DNA from 3 places in the Allobosea sp. 05T439 genome. Region 2 is predicted to be linked to each of the others. Evidence: predicted binding sites of a transcription regulator. Region 2 holds the regulator's gene; each other region holds the start of a gene.
The links. Region 2 encodes LexA, which represses DNA repair genes until DNA is damaged. Its sites were predicted from a motif close to TGTTCNNNNTGTGTTCNG; they were not measured.
Positions count from the first base shown of each region.

Region 1: a site for LexA is predicted at 4,643-4,660, ahead of AC1DIO_RS26720 (DNA recombination protein RmuC). Genes of this name have one in related genera too.
Region 3: a site for LexA is predicted at 3,756-3,773, ahead of recA (recombinase RecA). Genes of this name have one in related genera too.

Region 1 is NZ_JBFTKP010000032.1:24,788-32,502, forward strand. It holds gene AC1DIO_RS26690 (DUF805 domain-containing protein) at 9-434, shown strand; gene dapE (succinyl-diaminopimelate desuccinylase) at 431-1,633, shown strand; gene AC1DIO_RS26700 (hypothetical protein) at 1,703-2,290, shown strand; gene truA (tRNA pseudouridine(38-40) synthase TruA) at 2,298-3,035, opposite strand; gene fmt (methionyl-tRNA formyltransferase) at 3,092-4,021, opposite strand; gene AC1DIO_RS26715 (peptide deformylase) at 4,057-4,575, opposite strand; gene AC1DIO_RS26720 (DNA recombination protein RmuC) at 4,692-5,876, shown strand; gene AC1DIO_RS26725 (OsmC family protein) at 5,877-6,386, opposite strand; gene AC1DIO_RS26730 (ABC transporter ATP-binding protein) at 6,484-7,266, opposite strand; gene AC1DIO_RS26735 (ABC transporter permease) at 7,279-7,715, opposite strand, start outside.
Region 2 is NZ_JBFTKP010000012.1:126,267-133,619, reverse strand. It holds gene trpC (indole-3-glycerol phosphate synthase TrpC) at 1-444, shown strand, start outside; gene moaC (cyclic pyranopterin monophosphate synthase MoaC) at 441-929, shown strand; gene AC1DIO_RS16215 (molybdopterin molybdotransferase MoeA) at 926-2,137, shown strand; gene lexA (transcriptional repressor LexA) at 2,219-2,923, shown strand; gene AC1DIO_RS16205 (hypothetical protein) at 2,917-3,384, opposite strand; gene AC1DIO_RS16200 (ComEC/Rec2 family competence protein) at 3,491-5,149, opposite strand; gene gltX (glutamate--tRNA ligase) at 5,308-6,726, shown strand; gene gltA (citrate synthase) at 6,996-7,353, shown strand, end outside.
Region 3 is NZ_JBFTKP010000009.1:151,311-161,659, reverse strand. It holds gene alaS (alanine--tRNA ligase) at 1-2,404, opposite strand, end outside; gene recA (recombinase RecA) at 2,586-3,632, opposite strand; gene AC1DIO_RS13175 (hypothetical protein) at 3,799-4,278, opposite strand; gene cckA (cell cycle histidine kinase CckA) at 4,336-6,837, opposite strand; gene flhB (flagellar biosynthesis protein FlhB) at 6,913-7,980, opposite strand; gene fliR (flagellar biosynthetic protein FliR) at 7,990-8,748, opposite strand; gene fliQ (flagellar biosynthesis protein FliQ) at 8,823-9,089, opposite strand; gene fliE (flagellar hook-basal body complex protein FliE) at 9,116-9,442, opposite strand; gene flgC (flagellar basal body rod protein FlgC) at 9,472-9,882, opposite strand; gene flgB (flagellar basal body rod protein FlgB) at 9,910-10,311, opposite strand.

The DNA of each region.
Region 1 (7,715 bases), on a different contig from region 2:
TCATCGCCTTGCCGCTTCTCACCCTCCTGACCGGCTTCGAGGGCCGCATCGGACGCCCCGCCTTCTGGTCGGGCACGGCCCTGGTTGCTCTCGCGCTCGTCCTCGCCGACATCGGCAGCGCTCGCCTTGGCGCGGAGCATGGCCCCCAGATCACGGCCTTTGCCGGGGCTTTCGCCCTGTTTCCCTGGTCGGCGCTTGCCGCCAAACGCGGCCGGGACCGCGGACGGCCGTGGTATTACGGGCCGACGCTGGTCATCGCGATCGTACTGTCCGGACTTGGCCCCGGCCATCTCGAAGCAGCAGCGGCCAAAACACTCGGCACCTTCTCCCTGCTGCTCTGGCTCGTTGCGCTGATCGATCTCGGTTTGCTGCCGGGCTGCATTGCGCCCGAGTCCGTTGCAGAGACAGAAGCGGGTGCTAAACCGGCGGAATGAAGCCGCTCCCTCCTCCACTTCCCTTCGACCCGCTCGATCCCGTCGCCCTGACGCAGGCGCTCGTGCGATGCCCCTCCGTGACACCAGTTGAGGGGGGAGCACTTGCTCTGCTCGACACCGTTCTGAGCGCGGCTGGGTACTCGGTCGATCGGCCGGTATTCAGCGAGCCCGACACGCCGGATGTCGAAAACCTCTATGCCCGGATCGGCACCGAGGGGCCCGTTCTGGTCATAGCCGGCCATACCGATGTCGTTCCCCCGGGCGACCTCGCGCAATGGTCGCGCGACCCGTTCTCCGGCCAGGTCGAAGACGGTGTCCTGCATGGACGCGGTGCCTGCGACATGAAGGGCGGGCTCGCCTCGATGATCTCGGCTGCGCTGCGCTTCCGCCGCGATTATCCGGATGCGCCGGGCTCGATCGCCTTTCTCGTCACGGGGGACGAGGAATCGGTTGCCGTCAACGGCACCGTCAAGCTGCTGGATTGGGCGAAGGCACGCGGCGAACGCTTCGACCATTGCCTGCTCGGCGAGCCGACCAACCCGGCGACGATGAGCGACATGATCAAGATCGGCCGCCGCGGCTCGCTGACCGGCCGGCTGGTCGTTCACGGCAAGCAGGGCCATGTCGGCTATCCGCACCTCGCAGACAATCCGATCCGCGGCATGGTGCGCCTGCTGGCAGCGCTCGATGCGACGCCACTCGATACCGGAACGGCCTATTTCGATCCGAGCAATCTCGAGGTGACCACTCTGGATGTCGGCAATCCCGCGACGAATGTCGTTCCAGCCCAGGCAAAGGCTGTCTTCAACATCCGATTCAACGATATCTGGACGCCAGAGAGCCTCGCCGCCGAGCTCGACCGGCGGCTGCGGGACGCTGCCGGCAACCAGGTGCGCTACGAGCTCGAAGTTCAGCCGACGAATGCGGTCGCTTTCCTGACCGAGCCGGGGCCGTTCGTCGCGCTGGTCGCCGATGCGGTCGAAGCCGAGACCGGCACGCGCCCGGCACTCTCGACGACGGGCGGCACCTCCGATGCCCGCTTCATCAAGAGCTATTGCCCGGTCGTCGAGTTCGGCGTGGTCGGCCAGACCATGCATCAGATCGACGAACGGGTCGCGGTCTCCGACCTGCTCTGCCTGGAACGGATCACGCACCGCCTGCTCGAAAGCTACTTTGCTGCAACGCAACAAGGCGCTTGACCCCAAACCGGATACGCCGTTTACTGCATTAGACGAAAGTCTAATGCCACGTATCCGGAGTACCCGGCCATGGCTCTTGCTGCCGATGACGTGCTGCGCTCGCTACGCGGTTCATGGCGCCTGATGACCGACGGCGCCGAGGCGCTGAAGGAACTCGATCTCAGCCGCGACGGGTTCTGGCGCTCCTTTGCCGCGCTCGTGCTCACCGTGCCAGCGCTGGTCGCGATCCTGGCGGCCGAACGGCAGATTGCCGGGCTGTCCAACGCCGGGAACATGTTCGATTCCCCCGCCCTCATTGCCCGCGTGCTGGGCGCCCAGTGCCTGGCGATCATCGCAGTACCGGCGCTGCTGATAGGCCTCGCCCCGAACCTCGCCCATTCGCCGCGGCTGACCAGTTTCGTCATCGCCTGGAACTGGGCCGGCATCGTCTCGGCCAGCCTGATGGCGGTACCCGCCACTGTCTTTGCAATCGGCTGGTCGAACCCCGCCATCGCGACGATGCAGGCGATCGCCTTCGCGGTCATCGTGCTGCGCCTTCGCTATTGCGTGGCGCGTGCCGCCTTCGGCGCGCAAGGCCATGTCGCGCCCGCAATCCTGCTGGCGAGCGTGATGGCCGACTATTCGATCATCCGCGTCTTCGGCCTGGCGGGCATCTGAGCCCGGCTCAGTAATCGACGCCGGCGAGATAGAGCCCGCAGGATGGAGCAAGCGCCGCGCATTGCGAGCGGTCGCGCGCGGCCAGCACCTTGCCGACCTTGTTTTCAGGCCAGCGCCCCGCTCCCACCATCTTCAGACAGCCGACCATCGAGCGGACCTGATGATGCAGGAAGGAGCGGGCATGGGCGTAAATCACGATCTCCGAACCCTCCCGCGTCACATCGAGCCGGTCGAGCGTCCGAACAGGCCCGTTCGCCTGACATTCGGCGGCCCGAAATGTCGTGAAATCGTGGTGACCGACGAGCGCCTTGGCAGCGCGGTCCATGGCTTCATGATCAAGTCTGAAGGGGACATGCCAGAGTCGGTCCCGATCGAGCGCCGGCGGTGCGCGTCGGTCGAGCATGCGGTAGATGTAATAGCGGCGCCTAGCCGAGATGCGCGCATCGAATTCGTCGGACACAGCCTCGGCGCTCAGAACCGCGACCGGCAGATGCTTCAGGCGGGCATTGCTCGCGTCACGCACGACATCGGTGCGCCACTCCTTGTCCAGAACGACATGGGCGACCTGATGCGTCGCATGGACGCCGGCATCGGTGCGCCCGGCGCAGTGCAGGCGGACGGCATGACCACAAAAGGCCTCGACCGCTTCCTCGATGCTCTGTTGAACCGACGGACCGTTGAGCTGACGCTGCCAGCCGGAGAACGGCGTTCCATCATACTCGATGACGAGCTTGTAGCGGGGCATCAGAATATGATGCCGAAAACTGGGAACCGAACTTTGGGCGACATCATGCGGGCGCCCTAGATCCGATGGCCGGGATCGAGCCGCGCGCCGCGCAGGAATTCGCTCCCGCTCATGGGCGCACGGCCGGCGCGCTGAACCTGAAGCAACCTCACTGCGCCCTCGGCGCAGGCGATCGTGCCCTCACCGTCCAGCAGCGTGCCCGGCTCGGCAGCGCCGCCAGCCAGCGCCGTACGCAGGATCTTGAGCCTCTCCGGCCCCTTTCCGAGATKGACCTCGGCAAAGGCGCCTGGAAAGGGCGAGAGCCCGCGCACGAGGTCATGGACCTGCTGCGCTGGACGCGCCCAGTCCAGCTTCGCCTCGGCATTGGCGATCTTGGCAGCGTAGGTCACCCCCTCGACGGGTTGTGGAGTGAACTGCAGCCCGCCACGCCCGAGCGCAGCCAGGGCGCGCACCATCAGGTCGGCGCCAAGCGAAGCCAGCCGATCATGCAGTTCGCCGGCCGTCATATCGGGGCCGATCGCAAGCTTCTCGACCATGCCGACCGGGCCGGTATCCAGCCCCGCCTCCATCTTCATGACGCAGATGCCACTCTCGGCATCGCCCGCCATGATGGCCCGCTGGATCGGGGCAGCGCCGCGCCAGCGCGGGAGAAGCGACGCGTGCAGGTTGAGGCAGCCCAGTTCCGGCAGATCAAGGATCGCCTGCGGCAGGATCATGCCATAGGCGACGACGACCGCGACGTCGGCCTGATGCGAGGCGATCACCTCGGCAGCTTCGTCGGTCTTCAACGTCTTCGGCGTGAACACCGGAATGCCGAAGCGCTCGGCGGCGCGATGCACCGGGGACGGCTTCAGATCGAGACCACGACCGGCCTGCGCCGGGGCGCGGGTGTAGCAACTCACAACCTCGTGGCCCTGGCCGATGATCTCGGTCAGGGTCGGCACGGCGAAATCCGGTGTGCCCATGAAGATGACGCGCAAACTCATGCGAACAGCGCCGCTTTCTGATCGATACGGATCATTCAGGCCGCGCTGTCGCGACGCGCCGCCTTGGCGAAACGCTTGGTGACACGCTCGCGCTTCAGCCGCGACAGGTGATCGATGAAGAGCACGCCATTGAGATGGTCGATCTCGTGCTGAAGGCAGGTGGCGAGCAGGCCGTCCGCCTCGATGTCCTGCACCTTGCCGTCGAGATCGAGATAGCGAACCTTCACCCGCGCCGGACGCTCGACCTCCTCGTAATATTCGGGGATCGAAAGGCAGCCTTCCTCATGGATGTTCAGCTCCTTGGAAGACCAGGTGATTTCCGGATTGATGAAGGTCATCGGCGCCTTCTCCTCCTCCGGCTTGGCGAGGTCGATCGTCAGCAGGCGCAGCGGCACGCCGATCTGGATCGCTGCCAGGCCGATGCCGGGTGCGTCATACATGGTCTCGAGCATGTCGGCGGCGAGCGCCTTGATCTCGGGCGTGACGGCCTCGACAGGTTTCGAGACCTGGCGCAGGACTGAATCGGGCAGGATGACGAGAGGGCGAATAGCCATAGGGCGCTCGAACCGGTTTTTCTTGCTGACGCCGCGGACATAAGCACTTGTTGGCGGGTGGTCAAACCGTTCCGCTTTCGTTCGGCATGCGCACGCGAATCGGCTAATCTGCCGTCATGAACGGAATTGCCTTCACGCTGCTCGAGCGGCCGGTCACCTGGAGCGAGGCCGCCCTTGCCTTCGCCGGTAGCAGCCTGTTTCTGCTTGTGCTCGTCGCGTTGTCGCTCTGGCGCAGTTCGCGCGGGCGAGCGATCGAGGCCGTCATCGCTGCCGAACGCGCCCGCGAGATGGACGACAAGGTCGCCGAGATGAACCGCATGCAAGCCGAGATGACGGGCCGGATGCAGACGATGGCCGAGATTCTCTCGACGCGGCAGGCCGACCTTGCCCGCCTCGTCGCCGAGCGGATGGACGGCCTGCGCCAGCAGGTCGGCTCCGGGCTCGAGCAGAACGTCAAGCAGACCACGGAGAGCCTCGGCAAGCTGCAGGAACGGCTTGCGGTCATCGACGCTGCCCAGAAGAACCTGACCGACCTGACCAGCGAAGTGGTGACCCTCAAGGACGTGCTCTCCAACAAGCAGGCACGTGGCGCCTATGGCCAGGGCCGGATGGAGGCGATCATCCGCGACGGGCTGCCCGCCGCCTTCTTCTCGTTCCAGCCGACGCTCTCGAACCGCAACCGGCCGGACTGCCTCGTCACCCTGCCAGGAGACGGGCGCGGCCTCGTCATCGACGCCAAATTCCCGCTGGAGAGCTTCACCATGCTGCGCGAAGCGCGTGGCGAGGAGGCAAAGAAGGCAGCGGGCGTGCGCGTGCGCGGCGATGTCGGCCAGCACGTCAAGGATATCGCCGAGCGCTATTTCGTGCCCGGCGAAACGCAGGACATGGCCCTGCTCTTCGTGCCGTCCGAATCGATCTATGCCGACCTGCACGAGCATTTCGACGACGTGATCCAGAAGGCCCATCGCTCCCGCGTCATGGTCGTGTCGCCGTCCCTGCTCGCCCTGGCGATCCAGCTGATGCAGTCGCTCATTCGCGATGCCCGCATGCGCGAGGAGGCTCGCGTCATCCAGACCGAGGTTGGCAGGCTCCTGACCGATGTCCGCCGGCTCGGCGAGCGGGCCGAGAAGCTCGACCAGCATTTTCGCCAGGCGCAGGAGGATGTCGCCGGCATCCGCACCTCGGCCGGCAAGATCACCAGCCGCGGCGACAAGATCGGCGCGCTCGAATTCGATGAGCCGGCGAAGAGCGAGCCGTCGCTACCCTTCGCCAAGGGGCTCGAGCTGAAGGCCGCCGAGTGATCAGCCGCGGTTGAGCACGGCCGAAAGCTCCGGCTTGACGTTCAGCGTCTGGAAGACGACGCAGTAGCGCTCGGTCAGCTTGAGCAGAGTGTCGAGCTTGTCCTGTGGGGCGTCGCTCTCGACATCGAAGGACAGGCGGATCGCCTTGAAGCCGACGGGCGCATCCTTGACGACGCCGAGCGTGCCGCGGAAATCGAGATCGCCCTCGGCCCTGACAGTTCCCTTCTTCAGTTCGATTTCAAGGGCGGTCGCMACCGCCTTCAGCGTGACGCCGGCGCAGGCGACCAGCGCCTCAAGCAGCATGTCGCCGGAGCAGAGCTCGGCACCGGTTCCGCCGGTCGCCGGGTGCAGCCCGGCCAGGGCGATCGCGCGGCCGGTCTCGACCTTGCAGGCGATATGCTGGTCGTCGAGTTCGCCACGGGCCTTCAGCGTGATCACCGCGGCGTCGGGCGCCTCGCGGTATTTGTCCTTGAGCGGAGCCTGGAGGGCGCGAAGCGCGGTGACGTCCATGGTTCTCAACCTTCTTCAGACGAGCGGCGATGTGCCGCCGTGATAAGCCTGTCGCCGACGCGGGGCCAGCCCCAACCCGGCATGGGCGTCTCGCGCCTCACCACCACATGCCTGCGGTCTCGGCGGCCTTGTGCTGATGCGGCTCTCCGTTCGCGAGGGAGCGATCGAGAGTGCGCAGGACCTCGCGCTTGCTCGCCTCGAAGGCTGGAGAGAGCCTGTCGCGCGGACGGGCGAGAGGATTGTCGAATTCATCGAAGATGCGGCCGGGGTTCGGCTGCATGACGATGATGCGATCTGCCAATGTCACCGCCTCCTCGACATCATGGGTGACCATGACGACGGTCGGCCGGCTCTCCTCCCAGAGCGCCAGCAGATGGCCGTGCAGGCTTGCCCGCGTCGTGGCGTCGAGCGCCGAGAAGGGCTCGTCCATCAAAAGCAGCTTTGGCCGTGTCACCAGGGCGCGCGCGATGGCGACGCGCTGCTGCTGCCCGCCGGACAGTTCGCGCGGCCAGCGCTTCTCGTAGCCGGCGAGCCCGACACGCACGAGCGCATTCGCGACCAGTCCCTCGCGTGCGAAGGGCGTCAGATGCGACAGGCCGAAGGAGACATTCTCGGAGACACTGAGCCAGGGGAAGAGGCGCGGCTCCTGAAAGATCACGCCGACATCGGCGCGTGGCGCCAGGATCGCCTCGCCGTCGAGGCTGACGCGGCCGGCGCTTGGTTGGTCCAGCCCGGCGACGAGCCGCAGTAAGGTGGTCTTGCCGCAACCGGAGCCGCCGACAAGCGCGAGGATCTCGCCGGCGGCCACGGTGGTGGTGACAGCAGACAGTGCCTGTGTGCCGTCGGCATAGGTTTTGGAGAGGCTGTCGAAGCTCAGCATCGAGGATGCCTTTCAGAGCTTGTCGCGACCCAGATCCTGCCAGGCGAGGAAAGGCCGCGTGATGGCGAGAAGCAGGCCATCCGCCAGTTTGCCGAGCACGGCGAAGGCGATGATGGCCGCGATGATGGTGTCGGGACGGCCAAGCTGCTGGCCGTCCACAAGCAGATAACCAAGGCCCTCGCTCGCTCCCATGATCTCGGCCGCAACCACGAACATGAAACCAAGGCCGAGGCCCGAGCGCAGCGCGGTGAACCAGGCGGGCAGGATCGCCGGCAGCAGCACCCGCCGCACCATGGCGAAGCGGCCGAGCCGGAAGACGCGCCCAACCTCGATGATCTTGCGATCGATCGAGAGGATCGCCGCCGCCACGCCGAGATAGACGGGGAAGAACACGCCAACGGCAATCAGCGCGATTTTCGACGCTTCGAAGATGCCGAACCAGAGGATGA
Region 2 (7,353 bases):
TTCCTCTATGACCCCTATCAGGTCTTCGAGGCTCGCGCCTGGGGCGCCGACTGTATCCTGATCATCATGGCCGGCGTCGATGACGGGACAGCCCGCGCGCTGAACGAGGCGGCAAAGTCACTCGGCATCGACGTGCTGGTCGAGGTTCACAACGAAGCTGAGCTCGATCGCGCCCTCGAGCTCGACAGCCCCTTGCTCGGCATCAACAATCGCGACCTTCGCAGCTTTGCCGTCGATCTCGCCGTCACCGAGAGACTTGCACCGCGCGTCCCCGCGGACCGCATCATCGTTGGCGAGAGCGGCATCTTCAGTCATGCCGACATCGCACGGTTGCAGCGCGCCGGCGTCAACACCTTCCTCGTCGGCGAGAGCCTGATGCGGCAGGACGATGTCGCCGCTGCGACCCGTGATCTCCTGACCGGTTCTGCGCGCAGCGCAGCATGAGCAAGCTCAGCCATCTCGACGCCAGCGGCCAGGCCCATATGGTCGATGTTGGCGACAAGGAGGAGACCTCGCGCATCGCTGTCGCCGAGGGCTGTGTCGTCATGCAGCCCGGGACCCTGGCGATCGTGCGCGATGGCGACGCCAAGAAGGGCGACGTGCTTGGCACGGCGCGCCTGGCTGGAATCATGGCCGCCAAGCGCACGCATGAACTGATCCCGCTCTGTCACCCGCTGCTGATCAGCAAGATCAGCGTCGACCTCACCCTGGACGAGACATTGCCCGGGGTGCGCGTGAGCGCTGAGGTCAAGATGAAGGGACAGACCGGCGTCGAGATGGAGGCGTTGACCGCTGTCGGCGTCGCCTGCCTCACAGTTTACGACATGGTCAAGGCGGTCGACCGGGCGATGCGGATCGAAGGCATCAGGCTCGTCCACAAGTCAGGTGGAAAATCCGGCACCTTCGATCTCCCGGAAACTGCGCGATGAGCCTCACGCCCGTCCCCGTCGCCCTGAAGGCGCTAATCGACAGCGTTCCGGCACCGACACCATCAGAAACCCTGCCACTCGCACAATGCGTAGGGCGCGTGCTCGCCGCCGACCTGCAGGCGCTTCGGACCCAGCCCCCCTTTGCCAACTCCGCAATGGACGGATACGCCGTTCGCGCAGACGATATTGCGCCGGCAAATGAATTGCGTGTCATCGGCGAATCGGCTGCCGGTCGTTCCTTCTCAGGGATGGTCCGCTCCAATGAGGCTGTTCGCATCTTCACCGGTGCTCCGATTCCGGAGGGCGCCGATACGATCTTGATTCAGGAGAATGCGGACGGCGTCGGCACTGCGACGATCCGCGTGCGCGAGGACGCCGAGCGCGGCAAGTTCGTTCGTCAGGCAGGATTGGACTTCTCCGAGGGCGAGGTGTTGCTTCTCGCCGGCAGCCGGCTCGACAGTGCGAGCCTCGGCCTCGCGGCAGCCATGGGCCACCCCATGCTCACTGTGCGTCGGAAGCCACTGGTCGCGATCCTCGCGACTGGCGACGAACTGGTCCAGCCCGGCGAGCCGGTTGGACCCGACCAGATCGTCGCGTCCAACAGTTTTGCGCTCGCCGCGCTGGTCGAGCAGGCCGGCGGCACGGCGCTCGATCTCGGGATTGCCCGCGATGATCATGCCGATCTCGCCGACAAGATTGGCCAGGCACGGAAGGCCGATGCCGATGTGCTGATCACCCTCGGAGGAGCCTCGGTAGGTGAGCACGATCTCGTCCAGGCAGCGTTGATCGGTCAAGGCATGGCGCTCGGCTTCTGGAAGATCGCCATGCGGCCGGGCAAGCCGATGATGATGGGCCGCCTCGGCCGCATGGTCGCGCTCGGCCTGCCCGGAAACCCCGTCTCGTCCATCGTTTGCGGACATCTCTTCGTCGTGCCCCTGCTCAGGACCCTCCTGGGCGTACCGGAACCGGAGCGCGATCTGAGTGAGCCTGCAATCGTCGGAAGAAATTTGCCGGCAAATGATGAGCGGCGAGACTATATGAGGTCGGAACTGACGCTCACTCCGGAAGGATGGCTGGCAACGCCCTTCGCCAAGCAGGATTCGTCGATGCTGGCCACTCTTGCCCGCGCCGACGCGCTACTCATTCGCGAATCGTTTGCTGCGCCGGCAAACAAAGGCGACAACTGCCGGATCATCCGCCTACGCTGAGCGCGCTTGCGGAACACAACGCGAACCTGTATGGTGTTCGTGCTTTGTTTCGATTCCATACAAAGAGCGCCGGCGGGAACCATGCTGACACGCAAACAGTTCGAACTGCTTCGTTTCATCCAGGAACGCCTGCGCGAGACAGGGGTGCCCCCCTCCTTCGACGAGATGAAGGACGCGCTCGATCTGCGCTCCAAGTCCGGTATCCATCGCCTGATCATGGCGCTGGAGGAGCGCGGGTTCATTCGCCGCCTTCCCAATCGAGCCCGAGCGCTGGAGATCATAAAGCTGCCCGAAGGGGCCGGCGGCCCTCAGGCGACGCGCGGACGGTTCAGCCCCTCCGTCGTCCAAGGGGGGCTTGGCAAGGTCCGGCCGATCGCACCGCCCCCGGACGAAGATGTGCGCTCCACGGTTGCGATTCCGGTCATGGGGCGGATTGCCGCCGGTACACCGATTTCCGCCATCCAGAGCCGCAGCCATACCGTGGCACTGCCTGCCGACATGCTTGGCCCCGGTGAACATTTTGCCCTCGAGGTTCGCGGCGACTCGATGGTGGAAGCCGGCATTCTCGACGGCGATACGGTGGTGATCAAGCGTCAGGACACGGCCAATACCGGGGATATCGTCGTGGCTCTGATCGATGACGAGGAAGCAACGCTGAAGCGACTGCGCAAGCGCGGCTCCTCGATCGCGCTCGAGGCTGCCAATCCCGCCTATGAGACAAGGGTGCTGGGACCGGACCGCGTCAAGATTCAGGGCCGCCTGGTCAACCTGATGCGGCGCTACTGAAGCGGCTCGTGTTCTTCGACAGCCGCCAGCGGCAAAGCCGGCGTGCTTGCAGGCCGCTCCCGCTTGCGGCTCCAGGGACGATCGACACCATCCTGCTCTGATAGATGGGCGCGCCAGCCGCCCTTGTTGCCGACAAGGGCGGTCGCGCCATCGCGCGACAATGCCCTGCGGTCGATCAGTCGTGCTGCGCACGGAGCGTTCCACGGAATCGGCGTGATGACGAGATCGGCGCGCCGACAGTCCTCGACGATGGCCAGGCGATCACGTGCAAAGGCAACGCTTCGTCCATCCTTGCTGCGGACGACACAACCCAACGTGTCGCAGGCCGCGCCTTCCCGCAGGCTGTTGTCGTCAGTCCGGCGATTATCGCCATCTGCGTTCAGCCATTGCTGCAGCACGAAGCGGCTCGGTTGCCCCGCCAGGATGACCATCGCCCCCGCGGACCAGGATGCCGGAACCATCGCGTTCGATCAGGATGTCGGGCCTGTCGGGCTTCGCTGCCACGAGCAGTCCCGCGATCAGGGGGGCGACGGCCAGGAAGCGCAGCGGTGTCGTCCAGAGCGTGATTCAGAGAAGCGCAGCGGCAAAGCATGCGAGCGCCGCGGCCCCGAATGCAGGAATGATCACCGCGGAGTGGTCGAATCCCGCAACCCAGCGCGCGGATTGCAGCACATAGTCCGAAGCGACTCCCATGAGCGCCCAAGCCGGCCAATCCAGGCCGAAGGGATAGGCGAGCACGCCGAAGACAGCGGCAGGCATGACGATCAGGGAAACGAAGGGCAAGGCGAGCGCATTGCCGAGCAGACCGAAGGGGTTGAAGGTCTGGAAGTGATAGGCACCGAACGGTGCGGTTGCGACCGTCGCCAGCACGGTCGTGACCGTGAGCCCGACCACCGCGATCCAGATCGGCCGTAGCGGCCAAGGCAGGTTCGCCGGCGCCTCGGAGTGGCCGCGATCCTCCCAGCGCTCGGCAAAGGCGATCAGCGCCGCGACAGCGCCAAAGGACATCTGGAAGCTTGGACCAAGCAGCGCGTCAGGCTCGCGCAGCAGAACGATCATCGCAGCGAGAGCCAGATTGCGCATGCTGAGCGCCGGGCGATCGACGAGAATCGCACCGAGCATGACCAATGTCATGATCAGCGAGCGCACCGTCGCGACCTCGGCTCCCGAGAAGATGCAATAAGCCGTGGCGCCGAGCATCGCGGCCAGGGCGGCGAGTTTCTTTATGGGCCAGCGCAATGCCAGCGTTTGCGATAGCGCCAGCAGGCCACGGACCAGGCCGAAGATCGTGGCGGAGGCCAGCACCATGTGAAGGCCCGAGATCGAGATGATATGATAGATTCCGGCCGCGCGGAGGTCGATATTGGTCGCCTCCGTGATGAGGCCGCGCTTGCCAGTAACCAACGACGCCGCCATCGCGCCAGCCTGCCCTCCCCCGATCCCGGCGATGCGCTCCGTCAGGGCATTGCGCGCCCGGTCGACCGTCGCGCGTATCTGAAGCTCGAGCGGTGGCTGCAAGGGTGGTGGGGCGAGCGTGATCTTTCCGGGGATGGTCCCGACTGCACCAAGCCCTCGGAAGAAGGCGTCGCGCCCGAAGTCGTAGCCACCTGGTCGCACTGGACCGGGCGGCGGCAGGAGGCGCGCGACGGCAGCGATGTGATCGCCCGGCGAAACCGAACCACCTTTGACGTTGACCCGAACCCGCCGTGGCAGGCGTTCAGGCTCCACCCCGGCAATGCCGGTCACCAGGATCACGAGGCGCGCGCCGGCGTCGCGCGCCTCGACCGATTCGACAAAGCCGGTGAGTTGTCCCACGCGCATTCGATCGAGCATCGGTGCTGCGATCGTCGCCGTGCGCCAGGCCGCGGCACCAAAGCCGGCGAAGATGGCAGCAAGGCCGACGCAAGCGAGCATGACCGGGCGTCGGGCGCGCGACAGCGCTGCCATCGCAGCGGAGACGCCAAAGCCGGAGAGCGGGACCCAGAAGGATGGCTCGCGATCAGCCGCGAAATAGAGCAGAATGCCGGCTCCCATCAGCACCGGCAGCCAGAGAAACAGCCTTCTTCGTCCGGCCTCGATCGCGATGGCGCCCAGGAAGCGCGCGCGCCATTCGGCGAGAAACAACCGAATGGCAGCGTCCTGAAACCATATCTCGGGAATGCGGAATGGTACGGCGCGAACACGCGCGCCGCGCAGCCGGCTCGGGTCTGGCGGCGCCTCGCGCATAGGCCGTCCCTCGGTCAGCCAACCAGATGCGATCTTGCGCTTAACGTCGGCCCCATCAGCATGTTACAGGGGCGGCGTCGGTTGTCATGTCCCTTCGACGTCTTGTTCCTCTGCCGCTCTGTCGGCCTCATTTCCCGTCCTGCCGGAGCCTGCCTTTCATGAGTGATGCGGTCGTTACGCGCTTCGCGCCGTCTCCAACCGGATTCCTGCATATCGGCGGCGCGCGTACCGCGCTGTTCAACTGGCTCTATGCCCGTCGCCATGGCGGCAAGATGCTGCTGCGCATCGAGGACACCGACCGCGAACGCTCGACCGAGCCGGCCATCGCGGCGATTCTCGACGGCCTGTCCTGGCTTGGCCTCGATTGGGACGGCGAGACCGTCTACCAGTTCGCCCGTGCGGCCCGGCACCGCGAGGTCGCCGAGCAGATGCTCGCCGCCGGCAAGGCCTATTATTGCTATGCGACACCGCAGGAACTCGAGGAGATGCGCGAGAAGGCGCGCGCCGAGGGCCGTCCCATGCGCTATGACGGACGCTGGCGCGATCGCGATCCGGCAACCGCGCCGGCCGGCGTGAAGCCGGTCATCCGCCTGCGCGCGCCGCAGACCGGAGAGACGGTGGTCGAGGACGAGGTGCAGGGCCGCGTCGTCTGGCAGAACGAGAATCTCGACGACCTCGTGCTGCTGCGTTCCGACGGCAACCCGACCTATATGCTCGCTGTCGTCGTGGACGACCATGACATGGCCGTGACCCATGTCATCCGTGGCGACGACCATCTCACCAACGCCGCCCGCCAGACCCAGATCTACCAGGCGATGGGCTGGCGCGTGCCGAGCATGTCGCATATCCCGCTGATCCATGGGGCGGACGGCGCGAAGCTCTCCAAGCGCCATGGTGCGCTCGGTGTCGATGCCTATCGCTCCATGGGCTATCTGCCGGTGGCCCTGCGCAACTACCTCCTCCGGCTGGGCTGGAGCCATGGCGACCAGGAGATCTTCTCGACCGAAGAGATGGTCTCGCTGTTCAATCTTTCCTCGATCGGCCGTTCCCCGGCACGCTTCGACTACGCGAAGCTGGAGAGCCTGAACGGGCTCTACATGCGCCAGTCCGATGACCGTGACCTGCTTGATGCACTGAAGAGCATCTTGCCGGAAATCGGCCCCGCGCACGGCCTCGGCCCCGAGCTCGATCCGGCTCTCGAAGCCAAGCTTCTTGCTGCGATGCCGGGATTGAAGGAGCGAGCCAAGACGCTGATCGAGCTGCTCGACAGCGCCTCCTATCTTTTTGCCAAGCGTCCGCTCGCACTCGATCAGAAGGCGGCGACGCTGCTCGACGAGGGCGCCCGCCAGCGCATGCCCAGCCTGGCAGAGAAGCTTGCCGCGGTGAACGACTGGACACCGGCTCCGCTCGAGGCCGCGGTCCGGGCCTTCGCCGAAGAACATGCCCTCAAGCTCGGACAGGTGGCGCAGCCGCTGCGGGCCGCACTCACCGGACGGAGCCAGTCGCCCGGCCTGTTCGATGTGATGGCGGTGCTCGGCCGCGAGGAAACGCTCGCTCGTCTCAGCGATCAAACGTGATCAAAGGCGGGGCAGCCCCGCCTTTGTGATTGGTTGAACCCCAAGGGCAAATGGGCTAGTGACGCCGCATATGCCGAGGGTGTCCGAAGCGGCGCCCCGGTATGAATATTGCTTTAATATCAGTCGGATGTACCTTCCTTTGCCTGCAATCCCGTCACATGGCCGTTACGCAGAGCCACTCGGATGATGATTGCCGTTCCGGCACCCATTCGTGCCGGCTCGGATGGAACGAAGATTGATCAGCAGCGAGCCTGAAAGGATCGGTATCGATGAGCGGAACCAACAGCCAGCTGAGTGTGGACGGCAAGACCGTCGACCTGACGGTCAAGACCGGATCGATCGGCCCATCCGTCATCGACATCAGCAAGCTCTACGCACAAACCGGGATGTTCACCTATGACCCCGGCTTCACCTCGACCGCGAGCTGCGAGTCGGAGATCACCTATATCGATGGCGACGAGGGCGTTCTGCTCCATCGCGGCTATCCAATCGAGCAGCTTGCCGAGCATGGCGACTTTCTCGAGACCTGCTATCTCTTGCTTTACGGAGACCTGCCGACCGCGGCGCAGAAGGCGGATTTCGACTACCGCGTGACGCGCCACACCATGGTGCACGAGCAGATGGCCC
Region 3 (10,349 bases), on a different contig from region 2:
GGGACTTGGCTTCGTCGGCGAGGCTCTTCAGATCCTTCATCTCGACGCCGGTGACGGCGCGGGCCAGGAGCTTGGCCCCGGAGATCTCGAGGATCGGATCCTCGGCGCTGCCGCCGCCGCCCATGGCGAGCTTCTTGCGCGCCTCGGTGAGTTCGCGGTCCAGTTTGCGGCGCTCCTCGACCAGGGCGGCGAGGCGTGCCTCGGCTTCGGCCGCGGGGACCTTGAGCAGGCTGGCGAGGTCGCGCAGACGCCTCGAATCTGTATTGAGCTGACGCCGGGCTTCCGTGCCGGTCACCGCCTCGAGACGGCGCACGCCAGCCGCCACCGCGCTTTCGCCGGCGATGCTGACGATGCCGATATCGCCGGTGCGCGAAACATGGGTGCCGCCGCAGAGCTCGACCGAGAAGGCCTTGCCCGCCTCGGTCGTCCCCATCGAGACGACACGGACCTCATCGCCGTATTTTTCACCGAACAAGGCGCGGGCACCCGAAGCGATGGCTTCGTCGACGCTCATCAGGTGGGTCGCCACCGGCTCGTTCCGCAGCACGGCTGCGTTGGCGATATCCTCGACCTGAGCCAGCTCCGCCTCGGAGATAGGCTTGGGGTGCGAGAAATCGAAGCGCAGCCGCTCAGGCGAGACCAGCGAGCCCTTCTGGGCGACATGATCGCCAAGGACGAGCCGGAGCGCCTCATGCAGCAGGTGGGTCGCGGAGTGGTTGGCGCGAATCGTGCTCCGGCGCGCATGATCGACTGTAAGCTCAGCCGGTGTGCCGAGCTTGATTTCGCCCGAAGTGACCTTGACCGCGTGGGCGAAGATGTCGCCGAGCTTCTTCTGCACATCCGAAACCTGTGCGGCGAAGCCCGCCCCGGTGATCGTGCCGGTATCGCCAACCTGGCCGCCGGACTCGCCATAGAACGGGGTCTGGTTGAGTACGACGAAACCGGTCTCGCCGGCCTTCAGGCTCTCGACTTCCGCATTGTCGCGGATCAGCCCGGTGACGACCCCCTCGGCCGTCTCGGTGTCGTAGCCAAGGAACTCGGTGGCGCCGACGCGGTCGCGCAGCGGGAACCAGAGCTTTTCCGTCGCAGCCTCGCCGGTGCCGGACCAGGCGGCACGCGCCTTCGCCTTCTGCTGCTGCATCGCCGCGTCGAACCCGTCGAGATCGACGCCGATATCGCGGGCGCGGAGCGCATCCTGGGTCAGGTCGAGCGGGAAGCCGTAGGTATCGTAAAGCGTGAAGGCGACATCGCCCTTCAGCTTCTGGCCGGCGCCGAGATCCTTGGCAGCATCGTCGAGGATCGAGAGGCCGCGCGCCAGCGTGGTGCGGAAACGGCTCTCCTCGAGCTTCAAGGTCTCGGTGATCAGGGCCTCTGCACGCAGCAGTTCGGGATAGGCCTGGCCCATCTCGCGGGTCAGGACCGGCACGAGCCGGTGAAGCAACGGCTCCTTGGCGCCGAGCAGCTGGGCATGGCGCATGCCGCGACGCATGATGCGGCGCAGGACATAGCCGCGGCCTTCATTCGAGGGCAGAACACCGTCGGCGATCAGGAAGGCAGAGCAGCGCAGGTGGTCGGCGATGACACGATGGCTCGCCTTCATCGGTCCGTCGGACGAGACCGATGTCATGTCCGCGATAGCGCGGATCAGGGTCGCGAAGAGGTCGATCTCGTAATTGTCATGCGTGCCCTGAAGCACGGCGGCGACACGTTCCAGCCCCATGCCGGTGTCGATCGAGGGCCGCGGCAGATTGGTGCGGATGCCGCCGGCGGCCTCCTCATACTGCATGAACACGAGGTTCCAGATCTCGATGAAGCGGTCGCCGTCCTCATCGGGCGAGCCGGGAGGGCCGCCGGGGATATGGTCGCCATGGTCGTAGAAGATCTCGGAGCACGGGCCGCAGGGGCCGGTGTCGCCCATGCGCCAGAAATTGTCCGAGGTCGGAATCCGGATGATCTTCGAATCCGAAAGTCCGGCGATCTTCTTCCAGAGCGCGTGCGCCTCGTCATCCTCGGAATAGACCGTGACGGTCAGCTTTTCCTTGGGCAGGCCGAATTCGCGCGTGACCAGCGTCCAGGCGTGGGTGATCGCCTGCTCCTTGAAGTAGTCGCCGAAGGAGAAGTTCCCCAGCATCTCGAAGAAGGTGTGGTGGCGCGCGGTGTAGCCGACATTGTCGAGGTCATTGTGCTTGCCGCCGGCGCGCACGCATTTCTGCGCCGACGTGGCGCGCTGGTAGGAGCGCTTTTCCTGTCCGGTGAAGACGTTCTTGAACTGCACCATGCCTGAATTGGCGAACATCAGCGTCGGGTCGTTGCGTGGCACGAGCGGGCTCGATGGCACCACCTCATGGCCGTTCGCCTTGAAATAATCGAGGAAGGTGGACCTGATTTCGTTGACGCCGCTCATCGCAATTCGAACTCTGCTTCAGGATGGGTGGCCGGGCGGGCCTGCTGGTTGGGATCGGTTCTAGTCAGCGGCTTTGCACCTGTCCAGAATTCCCGTGACAAGGCCTTGGCGCATAAAAGAAACGGGCGGCCCCGAAGGGCCGCCCGACGAAAATACCCTGCCGCTGGCGCGGAGATAAGGCTCAGGCGTCGCCCTCGTCGAGATCATCGTCGGTCGGTGTCGCCTCATCGAGGATGCGATCGGCAACGAGGCCTGAATTCTGCCGGATCGTGGCCTCGATGCGCGCCGCGACGTCCGGATTGGCCTTGAGGAAGGATTTGGCGTTCTCCCGGCCCTGGCCGAGGCGCTGGCTGTCGAAGGAGAACCAGGCTCCAGCCTTCTCGACCATCCCGGCCTTGACGCCGAGGTCGATTAGTTCGCCGACCTTCGAGATGCCCTCGCCGAACATGATGTCGAACTCGACCTGCTTGAAGGGCGGCGCCACCTTGTTCTTGACGACCTTGACGCGGACCTGGTTGCCGGTGGCCTCGTCGCGCTCCTTCAGCGTCGAGACGCGGCGAATGTCGAGGCGCACGGAGGCGTAGAATTTCAGGGCGTTGCCGCCGGTMGTGGTCTCGGGCGAGCCATACATCACGCCGATCTTCATGCGGATCTGGTTGATGAAGATGACCATGCAGTTCGAGCGCGAGATCGACGCGGTGAGCTTGCGCAAGGCCTGGCTCATCAGGCGCGCCTGGAGGCCGGGCTGGACATCGCCCATCTCGCCTTCGATCTCGGCGCGGGGCGTGAGGGCCGCAACGGAGTCGACCACCAGCACGTCGATGGCGCCGGAGCGAACCAGGGTGTCGGTGATCTCGAGCGCCTGCTCGCCGGTATCGGGCTGCGAGATCAGGAGGTCGTCGAGATTGACGCCGAGCTTGCGGGCATAGACCGGATCGAGTGCGTGCTCGGCATCGACGAAGGCGCAAACGCCGCCCTTCTTCTGGGCTTCGGCAATGGTGTGGAGCGCAAGCGTGGTCTTGCCGGAGGATTCTGGTCCGTAGATTTCGATGACGCGGCCCCTGGGGAGGCCGCCAACGCCGAGCGCGATATCGAGCCCGAGCGAGCCGGTCGAGATGGTCTCGATCTCGATCGCCTGCTGGTTCTTGCCCAGGCGCATGATCGAGCCCTTGCCGAAAGCCCGTTCGATCTGCGAGAGCGCCGCATCGAGCGCTTTAGCCTTGTCCATCGAAGAGCCTTCCACGAGCCGGAGATTTGCCTGATTCACAACGTGCGCTCCTTATGGCAGGGGCGCGATCACTTCTCAATGTGCGCCGTGAGCAAATATGGTCACGGTTTGTTCCTGTCTTCAAGTTCTTTTTTTGTTCTCACTCGTCGCCTCCCTGCAGAGCTGTTTAAGCCCGGCTGTCGCCCTTCGCTTGCATGGCCCGGATCTGCATCGCGTTGCCGAGMCGCTCCAGCTCCAGAGTATAGCAGTAGAGCGCGAAGATGACGGCGATGAGGAGTGCCCCGCGCCAGCTGAGATCGAGATAGCCAAGATCGAGCTCCGGGACGTGCCGGAGATAATAGAGCGAGAACAGAGCGCCGCCGAAGATGAAGCCGATCCGGGCTGCGAAGGAGACGAAATGGCCGATCACCAGGCCGCCATAGGTGGCGGGGATGGTCACATGACGCAGGCGCCACCAGTAGCAGGCCTGGCCGATCAGGACCGCGAGCGCGGTCTGCAACGCGCTGCCGCGAGTGGCAGTCATGATCGTTCCGATATTGTCGATCAGCAGGAGGAAAATGCCCCGCACATTGGCGAGCACGACCATCGCACACAGGGTCTGGGCGAGAAGCAGGATCAGGTATCTGCGTGAGTTCCCGTCCGACATCGCGCTGCCCGCATCGTTCGTGGACGCCGCGCCTCGCTACCTGCGCGGCGTCGCGCCTCAGCTCATCGCGGCCTTCACTGTCTCGACCAGCTGCTTCATCGTGAAGGGCTTGGGCAGGAAGTGGAACTGCTCGCCTTCCGGCAGGTTCTTGCGGAAGGCCTCCTCCGCGTAGCCGGAGACGAAGACGACCTTGGTGGCCGGGTTGCGCTGACGCAGCTCGCCAAGCAGGGTCGGGCCGTCCATCTCGGGCATGACCACGTCGGAGACGACGAGATCGATCTTGCCGTCATGCTTGAGGAAGATATCGAGGGCCTCCACGCCCGAGGCCGCTTCGTGCACGGTATAGCCGCGCGAGATCAGCATGCGGGCATTGAGCGCACGCACCGCGTCCTCGTCTTCGACCAGCAGGATGACGCCGGCGCCGGTATGATCGGCTGCGACCTTCTTTGGGGCTTCCTTGGCGGCGTTGTCGGCGGCGATCTCCTCTTCCGTCGGCACGTGACGCGGCAGGAAGATGCGGAAGGTCGTGCCCTTGCCGAGGGTCGAATCGACGAAGACGAAGCCACCGGTCTGTTTGACGATGCCATAGACCATGGAAAGGCCGAGGCCCGTGCCCTTGCCGACCTCCTTGGTGGTGAAGAAGGGCTCGAAGATCTTGTCGAGATGTTCGGCCGGGATGCCGGTGCCGCTGTCTTCGACTTCGAGCATGACATAGTCCGCGGTGGGCAGGGCCTGATGGCCGAACCCGGCGCATTCCTCCGCTGCGACGTTGCGCGTGCGGACCTGCAGCTTGCCGCCGTCCTGCATGGCATCGCGCGCATTGACCGCGAGATTGACGATGACCTGTTCGAGCTGACCGAGATCGGCCTTGACCGACCAGAGGTCGCGGCCCTGGCGAATGTCGAGCGAGACCTTGTCGGCGACGACGCGCTTCAGCATCAGCGAGAGATCGGAGAGCACATCGCCGAGCTCGAGCACCTGCGGGCGCAGCGTCTGGCGGCGCGAGAAGGCGAGCAACTGCCGGACCAGCGAGGCCGCCCGGTAGGCGTTCTGCTTGATCTGCATGATGTCCGGGAAGGACGGGTCGGTCGGCTTGTGGCTGGCGAGCAGGAACTCGGACGCGTTGATGATGACCTGGAGCACGTTGTTGAAATCGTGCGCGATGCCGCCGGCGAGCTGGCCGACAGCCTGCATCTTCTGGGCCTGGTCGATATTGTCCTTGAGCTTGCGCTCGGAGGTGGTCTCCAGCGCATAGACGATGGCCCGCTCACCATCGCTGTCCTCGGTCGCTGCGACCGGAGAGAGATAGAGTTTGGCCGAACGTCCGTCCTCGCCCGAGAGATTGGCATCGAGCGGGGCGATGTCGCTGCTGCCGGCCATGGTCGCTGCGAGCGCCTCGTCGAGGCTGCCCGGCGCGACGAGATCCTGGATCGTCGCGGGCTGGCGGCCCTGCTGCGTCAGCCGGGTGAAGGCGGCGTTGGAGCGCAGTATCGCGCCGTTGCGGTCGACGGTCGCGATCGCCATCGGCGTCGAGTGGAAGAAGCGGGCAAAGCGCACTTCGGCATCGCTGCGTCCGTCGGACCCGGCTTCGCCGGTCGTCCGGTTGAGCACGAGCGTGCGTGAGGGGCCAGCGCGGCTGTCGCTGCCGAAGGCGACCTGATGATGCAGCCTGACCGGCAGGGTCGTGCCATTGCGCCGGCGCAGATCGACATCGAGGACCTCGACGCGGACATCGCCGGGCTGCCCGCGAATGGCCTGGATCAGGGCAGCCGCGTTCGAGGTCGCGATGTCGTCGAGATGCAGTCCGCCCGAGCCGAACCGCGCGAGGTCATAGTCGAGCCAGCCCGAGAGCGTGGCATTGAGATAGGGCACCTCGCCATCGGCGTCGATCGAGAGGAAGCCGGCCGGCGCATGATCGAGATAGTCAATCGCGTGCTGGAGTTCCTGGAAGGCGTTCTCCTGACGCTCACGCTCGGGCGTTACGTCCGAGACGCTCCAGAGCATGGCGGCCTTGCCCTCGCGGCGCACGGGGGATACCCGGATTCGATACCAACCGACCGTGTCGCGACCGTTGAGGGCGGGCTCGAGCCGAACTTCCTCCGCCAGCCGGCGGCCTTCGCGCGCGGCGGTCGCCAAACGGTAGATCGCTTCCGACACCTCCGGGCGGCCGGTAAACAGGCGTTCGACCGGCTTGATGTCGCTGGCTCCGCGGGCTCCGGCGAGCGCCAGATAGGTTTCGTTGGCGTAGACGATGCGGTTCTCGCCCTCGGTGACGACGACGCCGTCATCGGCGCTGTCGACGATGGCCTTGGTCAGGTCATTGCGCGCTGCGCGGCCCGAGAATTGAACAAGGCCGATGGAAAAGGCAAAGAGGCCGAAGACACCGATCACTGAAAGCAGGGCCAGCAGGCCCAGGATCAGCGGCTGCGCCCATTCATTGGCGATGAAGCCGAGCGCGATCGCGGCTCCGACGAGCAAGCCGGCGACAAGCAGGATCAGGCCGATACGGCCCGGCTTGTCGGAGCGATCGATCGCGGTTGTCGCCGTGGTTCCGCTCATGCGGCTGGTCCGTCCCGTTTCACGCCTCCTCGCCGCCAGCGAGGGGCTTAGCGCGCAGGTCGCGCAGATTGCGAGTTAGGCGCGCCTACCCTTCAGGCGCAAGACGTAACCGATGACTTCGGCGACGGCCTGATAGTGTTCGACAGGAATTTCTTCGTCGATATCGACCGTCGCATAGAGCGCGCGGGCCAGCGGCGGGTTCTCGACGATCGGCACGCGATGCTCCCCCGCGACCTCGCGAATCTTCAGGGCAAGCGCGTCGACGCCCTTGGCGAGGCAGAGCGGGGCGCCCATGCCCTGCTCGTATTGCAGCGCGACGGCGAAGTGGGTCGGGTTGGTGATGATCACGGTCGCCTTGGGCACCGCGGCCATCATGCGTTTCCTGACCCGCTGCGCGCGGATCTGCCGCAGCTTCGCCTTGACCTCGGGATTACCTTCGGAGTTCTTGAACTCCTCCTTGAGCTCCTGCTTGGTCATGCGCTGACGCTGGTACCAGCTGAAGCGCTGATAGACGAAGTCGCCGATCGCGATCACTGCGAAGAGCGCGAGTACGCTCGCCATCAGCTTGATCGTCAGTGACAGCGTCGCCGGCAGCATCGCGGCGACACTCATCTGCGCGAAGCTCTCGAGCCGGTCGTGCTCCTTCCAGAGCGTCAGGCCGACGGCGGTGCCGATCAACAGGATCTTGGCGAGCCCCTTGGCGAAATTGACCCAGGCCTCCTTGCCAAAGATCCGCTTGGCCCCAGCCATCAGCGAGATCCGGCTGAATTTCGGCATCAGCGGCTCGAAGGTCCAGAGCGGCTTGTGCTGGATCAGCGCACCGGCAAGGCCGGCGCAGAGGATGAAGGCGAAGGGCAGGCCGAGCGCCATGAAGCCCGCCATCACGCCCTGCTTGGTGACGTTGAAGAAGGCCTCGCCGCTGGAAGGCACCTGATGCGCGTTCATCAGGAAGGAGCGCAGGGAGAGCGCCGCACTGCTCGCCGACCAGCCGGCTCCGACCAGCAGCGCCAGCGTGAAACCGCAAAGGACGAAGAAGGTGCCGATCTCCTGCGAGCGGGCGATGTCGCCCTTCTCGATCGCCTGGTCCAGCTTTCGCTGGGTCGGGTCTTCTGTCCTGTCCTCGTTGTCGGCATCCTCTGACATCGCCGCTCCTCAGTTGCCGGTGAACTGGCGAAGGAAGTTGCCGAGATCCTCGAGGAAGACGCCCATCATCACGCCGACGACGGCGAGCAGCACGAGCATGCCGCCGAGGATCGAGGCCGGTACGGCGAGGAAGAAGACCTGAAGCTGCGGCATCATCCGCGCCAGCACGCCGAGCCCGAGATTGAAGAGCAGACCGAAGACGATGAAGGGCGCGGAAATCTGAACGGCGAGGGCGAAGCCCTGCGTCGCCGCACGGATCGCCAGGGTCATCATGTCTCCGACGTCCGGAAAGCCCCCGGGCGGCAGGAGCCGGTAGCTTTCATGAATCGCCGCGATGGCGACGTGATGGAGGTCGGTGACCAGGATCAGTGTGATGCCGAGCATCGTCAGAAAGTTGCCGATCGACGGGTTCTGCATGCCTCCGGTCGGATCGACCGTCATCGCGAAACCCAGGCCCATGGTCTGGGCCACGATCGCGCCGGCGCTCTGCAGGCAGGCCATCACAAGGCGCACGCTGAGCCCGATGGTCAGTCCGATCAGGAGTTCGCTGATGAGAAGGCCGACCAGCGCAGGCATGTCGCCGGGCGGGGTGATGATCGTGCGCGCCATGGGGACGATCATCAATGCGATGAAGAAGGCCAGCGACAGTCGCGCGCGTGAGAAGATGAAGCGTTCGCCGATGCCGGGCATCAGCATCACGAGGGTGCCGACACGCGCGAAGACGAGCACGAAGAGCGCGCCGATCTCGGGCAGGATCGCGATCTGCATCGTGCCGGCTGGGCCCCTGCGCCACTCGGGACGCCACTGCGGCAGCCCCAGAGCCGGTCGCGGCAGCGTAAGGTTCATTCGCCCGTGGCGATTCGGACGGCGACCCGCCCCATATAGCCTGCAAGCGCATCGCCCATGAACGGCAGAAACAGCATCATGGCGGCAAAGACCGCAACGATCTTGGGGACGAAGATCAGGGTCTGCTCCTGAATCTGCGTCAGGGCCTGGACGAGCGAGACGGCGAGGCCGACGCCGAGCGCGACCATCATCAGCGGGCCGCCGGCCTTGAGGAAAACGACGATGCCGTCGCGCGCGACGTCGAGGATGGCGCCTGAGGTCATGGTTTGCGTCCTGATCGAGCCGGGAATCAGACCGGCATCCGCATGATTTCCTCATAGGCCGCAATCACGCGGTCGCGAACCGCAACCAGCGTTTCGATCGCGGCCTCGCTTTCCGCGACCGCCGTGACGACATCGACGATATCGGAGCGGCCGGCGGCCACGCTCGCGGTCTGGATGTCGCTCTTGCGGCCGGCATCGGCGGTTGCTTCCAGCGCCTTGCCGATCAGCGAGGAGAAATCCGGCATGCCCGCGCTGGCGCCGGCGGCCGCACCGAGCGGCTTGCGCATCAGGTTGCCGGCGCCGAGACCCTGCGTCGAGGCGTAAGCGCCGGCGGCGAAGCTGGATGTGGCCATGGTGCGAGGTTCCGTTCCGCTGGCGCCGGTCAGACGCGCAGGATGTCGATGGTGCGCTGGATCATCCGGCGCGTGGAGGAGATCAGGTTGAGGTTGGCCTCGTAGCTGCGCTGTGCCTCGCGCATGTCCATGGTCTCGACCAGCGAGTTCACGTTGGGCATGCTGACATTGCCGGTGGCGTCGGCGGCGGGGTTGCCGGGCTCGAATTTCGTCCGGAAGGCGCTTTGGTCGCGCTGGACGCGGCCGAGATCGACGACCTGGGCTTCGAGCTCACGGTCGACCCGCCGCTGGAACGTCGGAATCTTGCGGCGGTAGGGATCGACGCCGGCGCGATCCGGTCCCGAATCGGCGTTGGCCAGGTTTTCGGCGATGATCCGCATGCGGCCGGACTGGCTGCGCAGGCCCGATGTCGCCACCGCGATGCTCTTGAGAAGATCCATGAGGCTGCTGCTCCTGCGTCCGCTGCCTTAGCGGCCCTTACCGATCGCGATCTTCATCAGTCCGAGGCCCTTGCTGTAGAGCGAAGCGGCGAGTTGATAGTCGGACTGGTTCTGGGCCACCTTCATCATCTCGTCCTCGAGATTTACGCCGTTGCCGTTGGGAGTGACCTCGAAGCGGGGTGCCTTGGCGGTATCGAATCCATTGCGCTGTCCGGAGGGGCCCATATGGCCGGCAGAGGTCTGGGCCAGGGAGACGCCGGACGAAGCCGTGCCGATGGCCGGCGCCTTGAGATCCATGGGGCGGAATCCGGGGCTGTCGGCGTTGGCGACATTCTCGGACAGCACTTTTTGCCGGGACTGGTGCCAGTGCATACGCGTCTTCAGCGCCTGCATCAGGTTGCCGCCAGTGCCTAAAGCATTGCCAGACATGGAGTTTGTTCCGTTTCCTCAGGGGATGGCCGTGATCG